DNA from 2 places in the Ferdinandcohnia sp. QZ13 genome. Region 1 is predicted to be linked to the other one. Evidence: riboswitches for the same ligand, from Rfam matches in the RefSeq annotation. Region 1 holds a riboswitch; the other holds the start of a gene.
What was found. A riboswitch is a leader RNA that binds a small molecule or an ion and turns the genes downstream of it on or off. The one in region 1 is predicted to bind cyclic di-GMP.
Positions count from the first base shown of each region.

Region 2: linked by a shared signal. The riboswitch ahead of RGU12_RS11315 (sensor domain-containing diguanylate cyclase) and the one ahead of RGU12_RS20740 (EAL domain-containing protein) in region 1 are both predicted to bind cyclic di-GMP.

Region 1 is NZ_JAVIVW010000015.1:1,343,502-1,351,328, reverse strand. It holds one part of gene RGU12_RS20760 (IS3 family transposase) at 1-898, shown strand, start outside; gene RGU12_RS20755 (Fur family transcriptional regulator) at 1,094-1,510, opposite strand; gene katA (catalase KatA) at 1,599-3,059, opposite strand; partial or broken gene RGU12_RS20745 (catalase) at 3,399-3,728, shown strand; cyclic di-GMP riboswitch class I at 4,203-4,287, shown strand; gene RGU12_RS20740 (EAL domain-containing protein) at 4,529-5,251, shown strand; gene RGU12_RS20735 (methyl-accepting chemotaxis protein) at 5,594-7,288, shown strand.
Region 2 is NZ_JAVIVW010000001.1:2,320,545-2,328,371, forward strand. It holds gene RGU12_RS11305 (hypothetical protein) at 1-428, shown strand, start outside; gene RGU12_RS11310 (YxcD family protein) at 416-703, shown strand; gene RGU12_RS11315 (sensor domain-containing diguanylate cyclase) at 856-2,046, opposite strand; cyclic di-GMP riboswitch class I at 2,389-2,473, opposite strand; gene RGU12_RS11320 (ABC transporter ATP-binding protein) at 2,754-3,863, shown strand; gene RGU12_RS11325 (ABC transporter permease) at 3,853-4,671, shown strand; gene RGU12_RS11330 (ABC transporter permease) at 4,661-5,464, shown strand; gene RGU12_RS11335 (ABC transporter substrate-binding protein) at 5,461-6,534, shown strand; gene RGU12_RS11340 (OsmC family protein) at 6,679-7,059, opposite strand; gene RGU12_RS11345 (ABC transporter ATP-binding protein) at 7,112-7,827, opposite strand, start outside.

The DNA of each region.
Region 1 (7,827 bases):
AAAGGAGGCGAAAGTAAGCCAAGTTCGATTTGAGGACAAGTATATCGCGATTCAGGAACTTCATAAGAAAGAAAATCTAAGCATCTTGTTACTTTGTGATGTCGCTGGTATTACACGGGCTGCTTACTATAAGTGGCTAAAGCGTACTCCTTCTGATCGGGAACTTCAGAATGCAGAAATTATTAAAGAGATGAAAGCTCTTCATGAAGAAGTAGAAGGCATCTATGGATATCGTAGAATGATGATGACCATTAATCGAAAACTTGGGCAAAACTTCAACCACAAACGTTTTTATAGACTGATGAAAGTTGCTGATATACAGTCTGTCATCCGTCAAAAGAAGAAACGTTATAAGCACTCTACCCCTCAACAACATATTGCGGAGAATGTGTTAAATCGGGAGTTCGCGGCTGAAAAACCAAATGAAAAATGGGTAACTGATGTCACGGAATTTAAATATGGAACATCAAAGAAGGCCTATTTAAGCGCTATTCGTGATCTATATGATGGATCGATTGTAAGTTATGTATTAGGACATTCAAATAACAATAAACTTGTGTTCAATACTCTTGACCAAGCTACCAAGTTGTTGGATGGAGCCCATCCTCTTATTCATAGTGACCGTGGTTTTCAATACACATCTCATGGCTTCAAACGGATAATAGACAAGGCAGAAATGACACAAAGTATGTCTAGAGTAGGACGATGTATAGATAATGGACCAATGGAATCCTTTTGGGGAACACTCAAATGCGAGAAGTTTTATTTGCATAAGTACGCTACATTTGAAGAACTATCTAAAGCGATAGACGAGTATATATATTTCTATAATCACAATAGATATCAAAAACGGCTAAACGGCCTTAGCCCTATGGAATATAGAGCTAAAGCCGCTTAGGTCATTTTTTATTATTTCCACTGTCTACTTGACAGGGGGCAGTTCATATTGGGTGTGCTTTTTTGCGCTTTGACTCCATTCTATCCCGCAAGAATGGTTTTTGTTTTCTTTAGTTTCATCCCACATTTGCAGCTTGTGCTGTGTTTGAGGATTTTGATTTCTGTTTTACATACTGGACAGATTTGTTTTGGCATTTTAAAAATCACCTTCTTTTCTCTGACACGATTGACAAAGTCCGTACACTTCCATCTGATGTGAATTAATTTTAAACTTGGTTAGCTTGTTCGCAACATCCTCGATTTGAGTAAGAGTCGGGTAATTGAAATCAATAATGTCTCCACATACTTCACATAAAATATGGTAGTGATTTGGTTGATTGGAAAGCTCATATTTGCTCAATCCATTGCCATATGGCAGTTCTTTTAAAATCCGTAGTGAAACAAACAGTTTGACATTGTTGTAAATGGTGGCAAGGCTAATATGCGGTATTTGACGATGAATGTCTTCCACAGTTGGATGGCCTTTTAAAGAAAGGATAGTCTGTAAGATTAATGTTCGTTGAGGCGTAATACGTAATCCGCGTTCTTTTAAAAAGGGTACGAGTTCTTGCATGAGTAACAACCTCTTTTATTGATTTTTAAAAGAATAGGTATCCAAGAAGCGGATACCTATACTATGTGAGAATAAAATGAAACGAAACTTATTTTGCTACTACTTCACCAGGTACTGCTAGTCCAAGGCCTTCTGCGATACGAGTTCCGTATTCTGGGTCAGCCTTGTAGAAATGACTGCTCTGACGAAGTTTGATTTCCTCTAACTCCACTGGCTTCATTGATGACACTATTGTGTCAACAAGACGGTTGCGCTCTTCCTCACTCATCAAGCGGTAAAGGTCACCAGCTTGTGTGTAGTGATCGTCTTGATCGTAAGCTACACTGTTCGCAATACCTTCAACAGGGAAAGCGTGCTGCTTCGCTTCTGGCGCTTCTTTTGGACCGCTAAAACTATTAGGCTCGTAATATACTGAACTACCACCGTTGTTATCAAAGCGCATTTGACCGTCGCGCTGATAGTTGTTCACGTCCACTCTTGCGCGGTTGATTGGTAAGGCTTGATGGTTCGCACCCACGCGGTAACGATGTGCATCATGGTATGCAAAGAGACGACCTTGAAGCATTTTGTCAGGTGACACATCGATACCAGGTACTAAAGTCCCAGGAGAGAACGTCGCTTGTTCAACCTCTGCAAAATAGTTTTCAGGGTTGCGATTTAATACCATGCGGCCGACTTCGATTAGCGGATAGTCTTTTTGAGACCATACCTTCGTGACATCAAAAGGATCGAAACGGTATGTATTCGCATCCTCCAATGGCATAATTTGAACGTAAAGCTTCCAAGAAGGGAAGTCCCCTTTTTCGATCGCATTGAACAAATCCTCTGTATGATAATCTGGATTTTCTCCAGCAAGTTTTGTTGCAACCTCATTTGTTAAGCACTTCACACCTTGTTCTGTACGGAAGTGGTACTTAATCCAAACACCTTCACCTTCTGCATTTGTCCACTTAAACGTATGACTTCCATATCCATGCATATGACGCCATGTTGCAGGAATTCCACGATCACCCATTAACCAAGTCACTTGGTGTAAAGATTCAGGAGAATGAGACCAGAAATCCCATACTGCTGTTGGATTCTTTAGGTGTGTTTGGGGATGACGCTTTTGTGTATGGATAAAATCAGGGAACTTAATCGCATCACGGATAAAGAAAATTGGTGTGTTGTTTCCAACGATGTCATAGTTTCCTTCTTCTGTATAGAATTTAACCGCAAAACCACGTGGGTCACGCGCTGTATCAGCAGAGCCATTTTCCCCAGCAACCGTTGAGAAACGGATAAATAGAGGAGTACGCTTGCCAATTCCGTTAAATAGTTTTGCTTTTGTATATTTGGATACATCATTCGTCACTTCAAAATAACCGTGTGCTCCACTGCCTTTCGCGTGAACAACACGTTCTGGTACACGTTCTCTATTAAAATGTGCTAATTTTTCTAGAAGGTGTACGTCCTGGATTAGTACTGGTCCTCTTGAGCCAGCTGTGATTGAGTTTTGGTTATCTCCAACTGGAGCTCCCCAACTTGTCGTTAGTTTAGTAGTAGTCAATTAGATCACCTCTTGGTAGTATTTTTGAATATGTATATTATAATAACAAGTATAAATTAAAAATCAATACATTTTTATAATAATTATAATATGGATAAAATGGATTATCCAAAATTAACGATATTTATGCTTGTAATAACGAAATATCGCTTGCGGAATATTCATGTTCACAATTGGGATTTTATTTAACGGAATCTATTGATTTTCAATTAAGTCTGGTTTTTAATTGTATTTGAGAATTTTGAGAGTATCATAAGTTACGCTCTTTCTCTAATTACGCAGGAAAAGAAACAATTGGAAATAACTACGTTGACTTTTGAATTTAGGAGGCAATGTGACATGAAAGATAAAAAGCATCATGGAAGCGTGGAAGGAGTGGGGGGACCTCACGATGAACGCTTAGGCACAGGGGAATCGGCTGATTCGTTAACAAAAAGGCAGGGACACCCGGTTACGGATAATCAAAATATCCGAACAGTTGGGAATCGTGGGCCATCCACACTAGAGAATTACGATTTTATTGAAAAGATCTCGCATTTTGACCGTGAACGAGTTCCAGAAAGGGTGGTTCACGCAAGAGGGGCAGGGGCGCACGGGTATTTTGAAGCGTACGGCAAGGTTGACGACGAGCCGGTTTCTAAGTACACTCGAGCAAAGCTGTTTCGGCAGGACCGATGCTTTCTTAGGTAAAAAAAGCTTTGAAATTTGCTAAAAGCCATAGAAACCTCATTAATGACCATAGGGTCCATGCTAACGCCAATAAAAATAAAATAAGAGCCATAGAGGTTGGGCTAACGACCATAGACGATTCGTTATTTACTGTCGTTAACTCAAAAATACTGTTGTTACTGAAGGAATACTATTTTTAATCATAAAATACTGTTTTTAAGCCAGAAATACTATTTTTAGCAAAAAACGAGGCCAAAAGCCCAGTTGCAACCTTACAACTCCCTCACAAACGCATAACTTTTCCGCTCATACCCCTTTTTTTTCGTAAAAGATGTGCCCTATAGGAACTGCTTATAATGTTACTTTCTAGTCAATATTCAAAGAAAATTGAAGAATTTTGTCTAATTTTGTTGAAATTATAGTAGTTTTGTCATATTATAAATAGGTCTAAAGTAATATATTAATGAATATGCTATACGATAACGGCAAACTTATCGAAAGGTAAGGACGCAAAGCCACGAGCCTAAAGCAAACATGCTATGGTAGTCGGGTTACCGAAATGGCGGAGATAGATGACTCCCGTTTATTCGGTTTAGTCATCTTTTTTTGTGCTTCCAGCTTCTTTCATTTTCACACCTTAGGCGCCTTTATCATTCTCAATCTAGCAAAGAATTGGTTTTGGGGTAAAAATATACCGATGTTTTCGGCATTTTTGTTGAAAATAGGTCTTTTTATGATGAAAAATGTTTTTAATTGAAGATTTTCGTGAATCGAAATTTGTTTAAGGAATGAAAGTAATTGTGTTATTGGTCAATATTGATATTAAACAAATGATTCGAAAGAAGGATTTTTTTCATCATGGTCAGACAATATACAACATAAATGAAATGAGAAAAATTGGAACAGAATTTCTTTTTCGGAAAAATCACGAAAATCCTGAATTGATCTTTAGAAGGGCAAAAGAGTTAAATAGGCTTTTTGAATTGGATACAGCATCAATTAGGAAAGCATTTTTTTCGTATTTTTCAAGTGGCCTATCACTTACAGAGGAATTGTTATTCGTAAATGTTTATCCATCTACGATTTTAAATCCTCAATTTCCCTCTTTTATAGAAAGTTTATTACAAGCGTTCCCTAATTCAAGATTTCGTTCAGTATTTGAAATTGTTGAGTCTGAAGTAATAGAGAATATTAATCTCATTAAAGAACGTGTTCGTTTTTTGCAAAAACTGGGATATTTTATCGCAATTGATGATATCGGACACGGATGGGCTTCCTTGTGTACACTTATTGAATTAGAACCCAATTATCTTAAGCTTGAAAGATATTTTTCTATAAATCTACCTAATTCATCTCAGAAACAAAGAATGATTTTATTACTTTTGCAATACTTTTACGACTCTGATACAAAGATAATCTTGGAGGGAGTAGAAACAATAGAAGAATTACATGTAGCACAATCATTGGGTGTGGAGTTTTGTCAAGGATACTTCTTATCCAGACCTCAACCAGTCCTTGTTTGACAGAATTAAGTAAAGTTATGAAAAAAAGATTCTGAAATTAGAATCATCAACTTATGAAGGTTGTAGTTAAAACTAGCAGAAGCAGTTATGTTGATACCTTGATCTAACAGAGAAAAATAAAGATGAAAAGTTGTTTTGAAATCGTGACTTGATATATTTTATGAGATTTATACAAAATCAAAGGTGTAATGCAGGAAATGAGCAAGCAAGATTCATTAATGTAAATAGTTTGTTTATTAAACATACATGAGATAAGTAAAAGATTACTAATTAGTGGCCATGATAGAGTTTTTAATTATAAAAAGCAGATGAAAATTTAGGAATAATGAAGGTGGAAAATTAATGAGTGAAATTACGAATTTTAAAAGTATTAGGACGAAAATTTTATTTGGATTTTTCGTTGTTATTTTGTTAGTTGTTATTTTGGGAGTTTATAACTTTTATGTTACGAAGAAAGCAAACCAAAATATCGAGATTATGGTTGACGACGAAGTTCAATTATTGATAGCAGATGAAAAATTAGTAGCATCCATTGCAAATAGAATTGGAACTGCACGAGGATATGTATTATTTGGTGGTGACTTTAAGGAACGATTTAATGAGTATTCAGAGCAAGGAAAGCAGGCAGAAAAGGTAATTAGGGAGATACAGGTTACCGATGAATTTGATGCTTTAATAAAGCGTACTGTTGATTGGCGAGAAAGCATAACCACTGAAGTGTTTAATGAATACGATGCGGGAAATGAAGAATTGGCACTTAGAAATCTTGAAAAACTTACACCAGAGGCTCGTGATTTAATGTCTGGCTATGAAAAGTTAGCGGCAGAGAGGGAGAAAAGATTAACAGAATTAGGAAAAGATGCAATATCAAATGGTGATAAATCATTAACTGTAACTTCAATAATTACAGTCCTAATTATTGTATTGAGTCTCATTGTTGGTTTTGTAACCTCGTACATTATTTCGAAACCAATCAAAATGGTAGTGGAACGGATGAAACAAATATCAAATGGGGATTTAAAACACGAACCATTGAAAACAAAATCAAAAGATGAGATAGGTGCACTTGTACAATCAGTCAATTTAACGAATGATAGTCTTCGTACTATCGTAGAAGATATAATAGTTGTTTCCGGTGACGTAAAGAGCAGGGGGGAGCAACTTACGCAATACGCTGATGAAGTATTGGCAGGTAGCCAGCAAATTGCAACAACAATGGAAGAGTTATCAGCTGGAGCAGAAGAACAAGCTCAATCTTCGACGGCCCTAAATGAAAATATGGGGAATTTCTCTCAAGAAATCATGAAAGTTGCATCACAGGGTGAGTCAATTAAAGGACAATCAGATACGATGCTTCAGTTAACGGAAGATGGTAGTGATTCCATGGAAGAATCTGTTCAAAAAATGGCTTCTATCAATGAAAAAATGAAGCAATCTCTTTCAAGGGTCAAAGGGTTAGATTACAAGACTAATGACATTTCTAAACTAGTAAATGTCATTCAGGAAATTGCTGCACAAACAAACTTACTGGCATTAAATGCTGCTATTGAAGCTGCACGAGCAGGAGAACATGGAAGAGGATTTGCGGTGGTAGCTGATGAGGTTCGCAAACTCGCTGAACAAGTAAGCGAATCAGTTACAGACATTACTTCAATTGTTTCGGATATTCAGGACGAATCAAAACAAGTCGTTGAATCACTTGATGAGGGCTACAATTTGGTGGATGAAGGTACCATGCAGATTAAAACAACAGGAGAAACATTTACACAGCTAAAAGAGGCTATTGAAACAGTTGGTGAACAGATTCGTTCAATGGCATCTTCACTTTATCATGTTTTAGACGATACAAAAACGATTAACTCTGCAATCGAAAATATTGCTTCTGTTTCAGAAGAAAGTGCTGCCGGAGTTGAACAAGTTTCAGCAACTGCCCAACAGTCAAGCACTTCAATGGAAGAGGTTTCAGCAAGTGCAAAATCATTAGAAGAAAATGCGAACACCTTAAATACCTTGATTCAGCGATTCAAGGTCAACTAGTAAAACAATGAATTAATATAGATTAATAGCGTGTGAGTACATGCCAATCATGAACATTATTATGATTGTTTGACCTCAAATTAAATTAGGATATAAAGCATGCGTGATATCCGGGTTAAATTGAGTGGGATTGAACAAAAGTTGTTAAGGAATTCTATGCTGGAATATTAATTGAATGAGGGACTTGTACTATTATTGACTTTTACAATTCTTATAAAAGTTTAAGAATTTATGCTATGAATTATGAAAAAGGTCCCGAACTAAACTTGTTTATGATTATCGATAGTATGGGAGATTAGAAAGTGGAAATCCTAAATGGATTTCCCTTTTTAGGTATTCATTTTAACCTTCAAACTATACTTTATCATCCGAACAGTGAATTAATAACACAGTAGAAGTAAATGCATCGGCAGAACTTTTAGTCCAATTAATACAAGAACTACAAGGGAATTTTTTAACTGTAACAGTTCAGACTATGAATGATAAGAAAGGGTGGTAGTCACTTTAACTACCATTCTCTTTTTTTGCGAAAATTCTAT
Region 2 (7,827 bases), on a different contig from region 1:
CTATGGTAGCACTTACTCTGATTCTATCGCCACTTGGAAACTTTGTCTTCCAAGACCAAACAACAACTGTTGAGGCAAAAGGCTATAAGTCAGGTAAAAGAGGTTTTAATAATAATATTGGAAACACAAACAAATCCAACTTCCAACAGCAACAAAAGAAAAAGGCAGATAATAATGTTACAAACAAGTCTACTACTACAAATCCTAAAGGTGGATTCATGTCTGGTGGATTAATGAAAGGCCTTATGCTTGGTGGACTTGCAGGGTTCCTATTTGGTGGTCTTCTAGGTGGAATGGGAATACTTGGCTCATTTTTAGGATTAATGATTAACGTAATAGCGATTTATGTACTAATCGTTATCATTCGAAAAATCTTCGTGATGATCAGAGATCGTAAGAAAAATGAGGCAGACCCATGGAGACGTTAATTCTTTCCGAACAAGAAATTATTAATGCGATTTGTGTTTATATAGGCTTGAAAAAGCAAGTAAAACCAGAAGAAGTCGAAGTAGAGCTTATGTATGATGATGACTACGGGTTCTCCGCTGAAGCATATGTCAACGACCGTAAACAGGTCCTCATTATGGCAAACCTAATCGAAGCGATTCGTTTATGGCTTGGAGAATTTATGAATCGAGACCCATATGCAGGAATTAAGCTTGTATTAGACGATGAAGAAGGCATCATTGCCCATATTAACTAAGAAATGCGCTAATCGTGTCCGCCTGTCGGTGACAAGCACAAGACGAGCGCTGACAGAATGTGCTTTATGCCTTCCTCCAGAGCGTTGGCTTGTGACCTTGAACATGTTGGACAAGAATACTGTAAAAAGCTCATCCAAATGGATGAGCTTTTTTAATTCGCCAAAACTATGCGATTCTTTCCACTTTCTTTTGCAGCGTACAGTGCTTGATCTGCCGCTTTTTTCAACGCATCAACAGTCGTTCCGTTATACGGATAGACACCGACGCCAGTACTAATTGAAACGGTGATTTTTTCATCATCAACGATAAGTGGGTGTTCCGTGTAGTACTCTTTTAACTTAAAGTAAATATCCTTCACACCCAAATCGATGTGGGTTTTAATGAGTATCATGAACTCATCCCCCGCATATCGATAGCCTTCCATGTTATCATCGCAAAGCGTTTTTATGCCGTCTGCAAGGATCTTTAAATATAAATCACCAGCATCATGGCCGAAGCGGTCATTTACTTTCTTTAAATCATCAGAGTCGATCATCATAACTGTAATTTCGCCATCATCATTTCGAATTAATTGTGCTAAATCCTCATGGAAAGCACGATGGTTTTTTAATCCAGTTAATTCGTCTGTACGGGACATTGTATAAATTTTTCCATATAATCGAGCAGTTTCAATCGAGTTGATAACCTGTGCACCGATCATTTGCAAAAGATCCTCGTGCTCCTTCCGATAGGCGAAATCCCTATAGCTTTGCGCCGAAATGACACCTTTTACTTGATCATCCATCACAACTGGTACGAAAAGACAAGATCTTGTGTCTTGCTCCCCTTCCCCCATTTTCGTATCATACTCAATGTTTTGATTTCGATGTTTGAGGTGAACGATTTCTCGTGTTTTAATAACCTTTGATGTGTAATTTTCACCAAACTCTACGGTGCTAGGTGGAGCAGGCTCACCATTATCCATAATAAAAATCATTTGAATATGCGCATCACCTGGATTATGCAAGGCAATGTAAAACGAATCCGTTGGCATAACACGTGAAACCATCTCATAGGATTTCTGAAGAAGAACGCTTTCATTTAGGGTTTTGCTGCAAATTTGGGCAAATTCATGAAGGATACGGTAATGCTTGTTCATCCAATGCATATTTTCCATTTGTTCGTTCATTTGTTGGAGTTGGGTTAAAAGGGTGTTAGTAATCTCTTGTTCTTCTTGTTCCTGACCAATTTCGTCAAAAAAGCTACGAGTCTCGTCAGAAATCAGATTCTTTTCGGAACCAACCTTGTCGATTAATTCGCTTAGTTTTCTTAGTACGTTCAGATTCTGGATGGTTTTCTTCATGCATAATCACTTCCAAAATTTTTTAAAGGATGTTCAAAAGATCGGTTAAAAATGTCACATCGAGTGAGGAACTTCAACTAAATGCCAACATCCTGTGGAAGCATGCTGACTTGTTTCTGGAGTTCCTCACGTATACTACATACGCTGGTAAAGCTTCACCGTCTTAAAATGTCGTCACATAGGAAGAGGCAATTTTGTAGACGCGCGGTCCTTTTCCCGTCTTTTTGAACATGCTAATTTATCCAAAAATCTAGTAAAATAGTAGCAACAACTTACTTAATGGTATAAAAAAAAAGACTAATCACATACCGATTAATCTTCGCTCTTACGATACGAGTTTTACTCGGCAACTGGCTGGCATGTCCAACTGGACTTAGCCCCTATAGTTTTGCGTCTTCATCTTTCAATGAATTTGCCTTTCCTTTATACAATTATCTTTAAAGAAAGATTATTTTAAATTGTACTATAATTATATTTCTATTTTCACATTTGGTCAATGGAATTGACATCACCTTTTTCTAAAAATGTTAATTTATTCCTACGACTAATTTACTAGTTGCTTTTTTCGGTCAATATACTATCTTGTAATTTATACTTTTACACCTTGACTTTATGAATGTTATTGAATTTTTTGCCGATTCGTGTATAATTATGCCGGATTACACAAAAACTATCATTTTATTTTATATAGAAAGAAGGGGGTTGCTATGAACAGTATACCTATTATCCAGTTTAAAAATGTGACGAAACAATATGACAATGACCCACCTGTCCTTAACAATGTCAGCTTTGAAATTGAAAGAGGAAAGTTTTATACCCTTCTTGGTCCATCTGGATGTGGAAAAACAACGATATTGCGTTTGATTGCAGGATTTATCGAACCCTCAGATGGAGAGGTTTATTTTAATGGTAAAAAAGTAAACACCACACCTGCCAATAAGCGTCAGGTTAATACAGTGTTTCAGGATTACGCGTTATTTCCACATCTTAATGTATATGAGAATGTTGCCTTTGGCTTACGAATAAAAAAAATGAAGCAATCGGAAATCGATAAAAAAGTGAAAGAAGCCCTAAGCTTCGTTAACCTTACTGGCTATGAAAATCGTGAAATTAGAGAAATGTCTGGTGGTCAAAGACAACGTGTGGCAATTGCTCGAGCAATCGTGAATGAGCCAGAGATTATTTTATTGGATGAGCCATTATCAGCACTCGATTTAAAGCTTCGTACGGAAATGCAATATGAGCTTCGTGACCTTCAAAAGCGCCTTGGTATTACCTTTATCTTTGTCACACATGACCAAGAGGAAGCACTTGCTATGTCTGATGAGATTTTTGTATTGAATAAAGGAAACATACAACAAAGTGGCACCCCTATCGATATATATGACGAACCAATCAATCGCTTTGTCGCTGATTTTATCGGAGAATCGAATATCGTAAAAGGAAAAATGCATCGTGACTTTTTAGTTGAATTTGTTGGAAAGACATTTGACTGTGTTGACCAAGGTTTTTCAGACAATGAGCCCGTTGAAATTGTTATCCGCCCTGAAGATTTAGAAATTACCTCTGTTGAAAAAGGAAAACTTCAGGTTGTTGTAGATTCTCAGCTTTTTAGAGGGGTTCACTATGAAATTTGCGGCTTTGACCAAGATGGAAATGAATGGTTGGTACACTCTACAAAGAAAGCTAAGGTTGGCGATGAAATCGGACTTTATTTTGATCCTGAGGCAATTCATGTCATGAGGATTGGTGAAACAGAGGAAGAATATGATCGTCGCTTAGATGCATATGTGGACGGGGAAAGCCATGGAAAATAAGCTTACTCGCAATTTATATTTTATCCCTTATGCACTATGGATTCTTGTATTTGTTATTGCACCAATTACGCTTGTACTCTATTATTCATTTTTTGATATAGAAGGAAATCTATCTTTAGTAAATTATAAAACGTTTTTCACACCCATTTATCTAAAAATGACACTTAGCTCATTTTGGTATGCCTTTTTAATTACAGCTGTCTCATTATTGGTCGCATACCCAACAGCCTATTTAATCACAAGAACGAAGCATAAACACCTTTGGTTGCTACTCATCATTGCTCCATCGTGGATCAATCTTCTATTAAAAGCATATGCTTTTATTGGAATTTTTGGAGCCTACGGAACTGCCAATGCCATTCTTGAAGTGTTAGGTATCGGCTCTAGGCAGTTATTATTTACTGATTTCAGCTTTGTGTTTGTATCTGTTTATATTTTTATTCCATTTATGATTTTACCCATCTTTAACTCATTAAATGAGTTAAATCCAAGTCTATTGGATGCTGCTAGAGACCTTGGGGCTTCTAAATGGACAACGTTTCGTCGTGTCATTTTTCCACTAACGATTCAAGGAGTAAAATCAGGCTGCCAGGTTGTATTCATTCCTGCCCTATCATTATTCATGCTTACACGATTAATCGCAGGAAACAAAGTAATTACACTTGGTACTGCTATTGAACAACAGTTTCTTGTCACACAGGATTGGGGCATGGGTTCGACCATCGCTGTCTTCCTCATTATTTTCATGGTATTAATTATGGTGGCGACTGGAAACCGCAAGAAACGAGGTGCTAAAAATGAGAGATAAACTGACCATTTCTTCAAAAGTATATCTATTTATTATTTTCTTCATTTTATATGCACCGATTTTTTATTTAGTCTATTACTCCTTCAATAGTGGTGGCACGATGAACAATTTCGAGGATTTTACCTTGGATTGGTATAAGGAGCTATTTGGAGATACACGATTACTCATCATTGTGTTAAATACATTTGTAATAGCCTTACTTTCAGCCCTCTTCTCAACGATTATCGGGGTGTTTGGGGCAATTGGGATTCACTCTGTGAGAAAAAGACAAGCTCAAAATACGTTATTATCTTTAAATAACGTTTTAATTGTAAGTCCAGACGTTATCATTGGTGCGTCATTCCTGATTTTATTAACAATGGCTGGAATTAAATTAGGCTTTTATTCTGTGTTACTTTCACATATTGCCTTCAGTATTCCAATTGTCGTTTTAATGGTCTTGCCAAAATTAAAGGAAATGAGCCCAAGTTTGATCGACGCAGCAAAGGACCTTGGGGCGAGCCAGTGGCAGGTCCTAACAAAGGTTATTATCCCTTATATCACACCAGGGATTTTCGCTGGATTTTTCATGGCACTAACCTACTCCTTTGATGATTTCGCCGTTACCTTTTTCGTGACAGGAAATGGTTTCTCAACGCTTTCCGTTGAAATCTACTCCCTTGCACGACGCGGAATCTCATTGAATATTAATGCATTGTCAACTCTATTATTTATCTTTACAATGCTGCTTGCTGTCGGCTATTACTTTATTGCACAACGTGGGAATACACGTGGATTGGGGGTTCGAAAATGACGAAACTCATCCGAGCTTTCTTAGCAATCGTGCTTGTCTCAGCTGGTCTACTTTATCTGATCCACTATTTAAATTCGTCTCAAGGTCTCGCAGGTGGGAACACATTGACGATTTATAACTGGGGAGACTATATCGACGAAGAATTAATTGACCGCTTCGAAGAGGAAACTGGAATCAAGGTCATTTACGAAACCTTCGACTCCAATGAAGCGATGATGACAAAAATCGAACAGGGTGGGACAACGTACGATATCGCCGTTCCATCTGAATATATGATTGATAAAATGCGCCAAGAGGACTTGCTCATCCCTCTTGACCATTCAAAGCTTCCAAATTTAAAAAACATTGATGAGCGTTTCTTGGATCTTCCTTTTGATCCAGGCAATAAATACTCTGTTCCGTATTTCTGGGGAACTGTTGGAATCGTGTTTAATCCAACAATGCTGGACGGAAAAGAATTTACAAGCTGGAATGACCTCTGGGATCCTTCCTTAAAGAATGAAATTATCTTGGTCGACGGGGCACGTGAAATCATGGGAATGGGGCTTAACTCCCTCGGTTATTCACTAAATGATAAGAATCTTGATCACTTAACTGAAGCAAAAGAAAAACTCATCACACTTACACCTAATGTAAAAGCCATCGTTGGTGATGAAGGAAAAGTCCTCATCCAAAATGAAGAAGCGGCAATTGGGATTGTATGGTCTGGTGATGCTGCTGATATTATGTGGGAAAATGAAGATATCGACTATGTGGTGCCAAGTGAAGGCTCTAACCTATGGTTTGATAATATGGTGATTCCAAAGACCGCGAAAAATATTGAGGGTGCCCACCAATTTATTAATTTCATGTTGGATGCGGAAGTTGCAGCGCAAAACACAGAATATGTGAGCTACTCCACTCCAAACAAAGAGGCACTTCAGTATATGCCTGAAGATATGGTGACTGATGAGCGATTCTACCCATCTCCTGAGCTCACGGAGAGGCTCGAGGTTTATGAAAACCTAGGGAAAAAGAATCTTTCCATCTATAACCAGCTTTTCTTAGAATTCAAAATGGCGCAGAACTAAATAAGATTGTATAGTATTATGTTAAAATAGGATCCTAATGCTTGATATTCGTTTACGACGCACTAGCCTAAAATTGACAGGTAAAAAAAGCCTGCACCATCTTCGGTGTAGGCTTTTTTTCATCAACTTATTCTTATTATAGGGTTAATTAATTTTAACCTGAGCACCTCTTGTAACAGTGTTACTGATTGTACATGCTCTTTCTGCAGATACAATAATTTTACGTTTATATTCATCTGATAACTGGTCGGGAAGTGTAATCGACACATTAAACTTTTCAAAGCGAGAAGGACTGTTTGCTGCTTTAATGCCTGTTACTTCTACGGAGAACTCACCGTCGTTAACCTCCACGCCGTCCCTCTCAAACATTCTTTGAATCACGATTGTCAAACACATTCCTATCGATGCTTCTAGTAACTCCTTTGGGTTTAATCCATTCGAATTTGGGGTAAAGCTACCCTCTACCTGAAGTCCTTCCTCATTGTAGATCCCAAAACTGCCATTTTCTTTTTTAATAAAAGCCATATCATTTTCCTCCAATCATAAAATTCTAACGCTATCAGTCTAGTTATGTTATCTACTCATACAAATGACAAGCAACATAATGGTTTGGAGCCATCTCTCTTTTTTGAGGGATTTCTGCTCTACAAATATCTTTTGCAAACGGACACCGAGTATGGAACATACAACCGGTTGGAGGGTTTAAAGGTGAAGGGATTTCCCCCTTCAATACAATTCTTTCCCTTTTTCGTGCTCGATGCTTACCTGGTACTGCAGAAAATAACGCCTGTGTATAAGGATGAAGTGGAGATTCAAATAAACTTTCTGTCGGAGCTTCCTCCACAATTTTACCTAAATACATAACACCGATTCGATCAGAAATATGACGAACTACACTAATATCATGGGTAATGAAAAGGTATGAAAGTTGAAATTCATCCTGTAGTTGTTGTAAAAGATTAATTACCTGTGATTGTATGGAAACATCTAATGCGGATACAGGCTCATCACAAATGATTATTTCCGGATTTGATATTAAAGCCCGAGCCAATCCAAGTCGCTGACGTTGCCCCCCTGAAAACTCATGTGGAAAGCGGTAATAGTGTTCAGCCTGCATTCCTACTTTGTCTAAAATTTCAAATACCCGTTCGCGTCGTTCATTTTGATTTGCCAATAATGAATGGATCGCCAAAGGTTCCTCCAAAGTATCACCAACGCGTATGCGAGGATTCAGTGAAGAAAACGGATCCTGGAAAACCATTTGAAGCTCTTTACGCACGGGGCGAAGTTCTT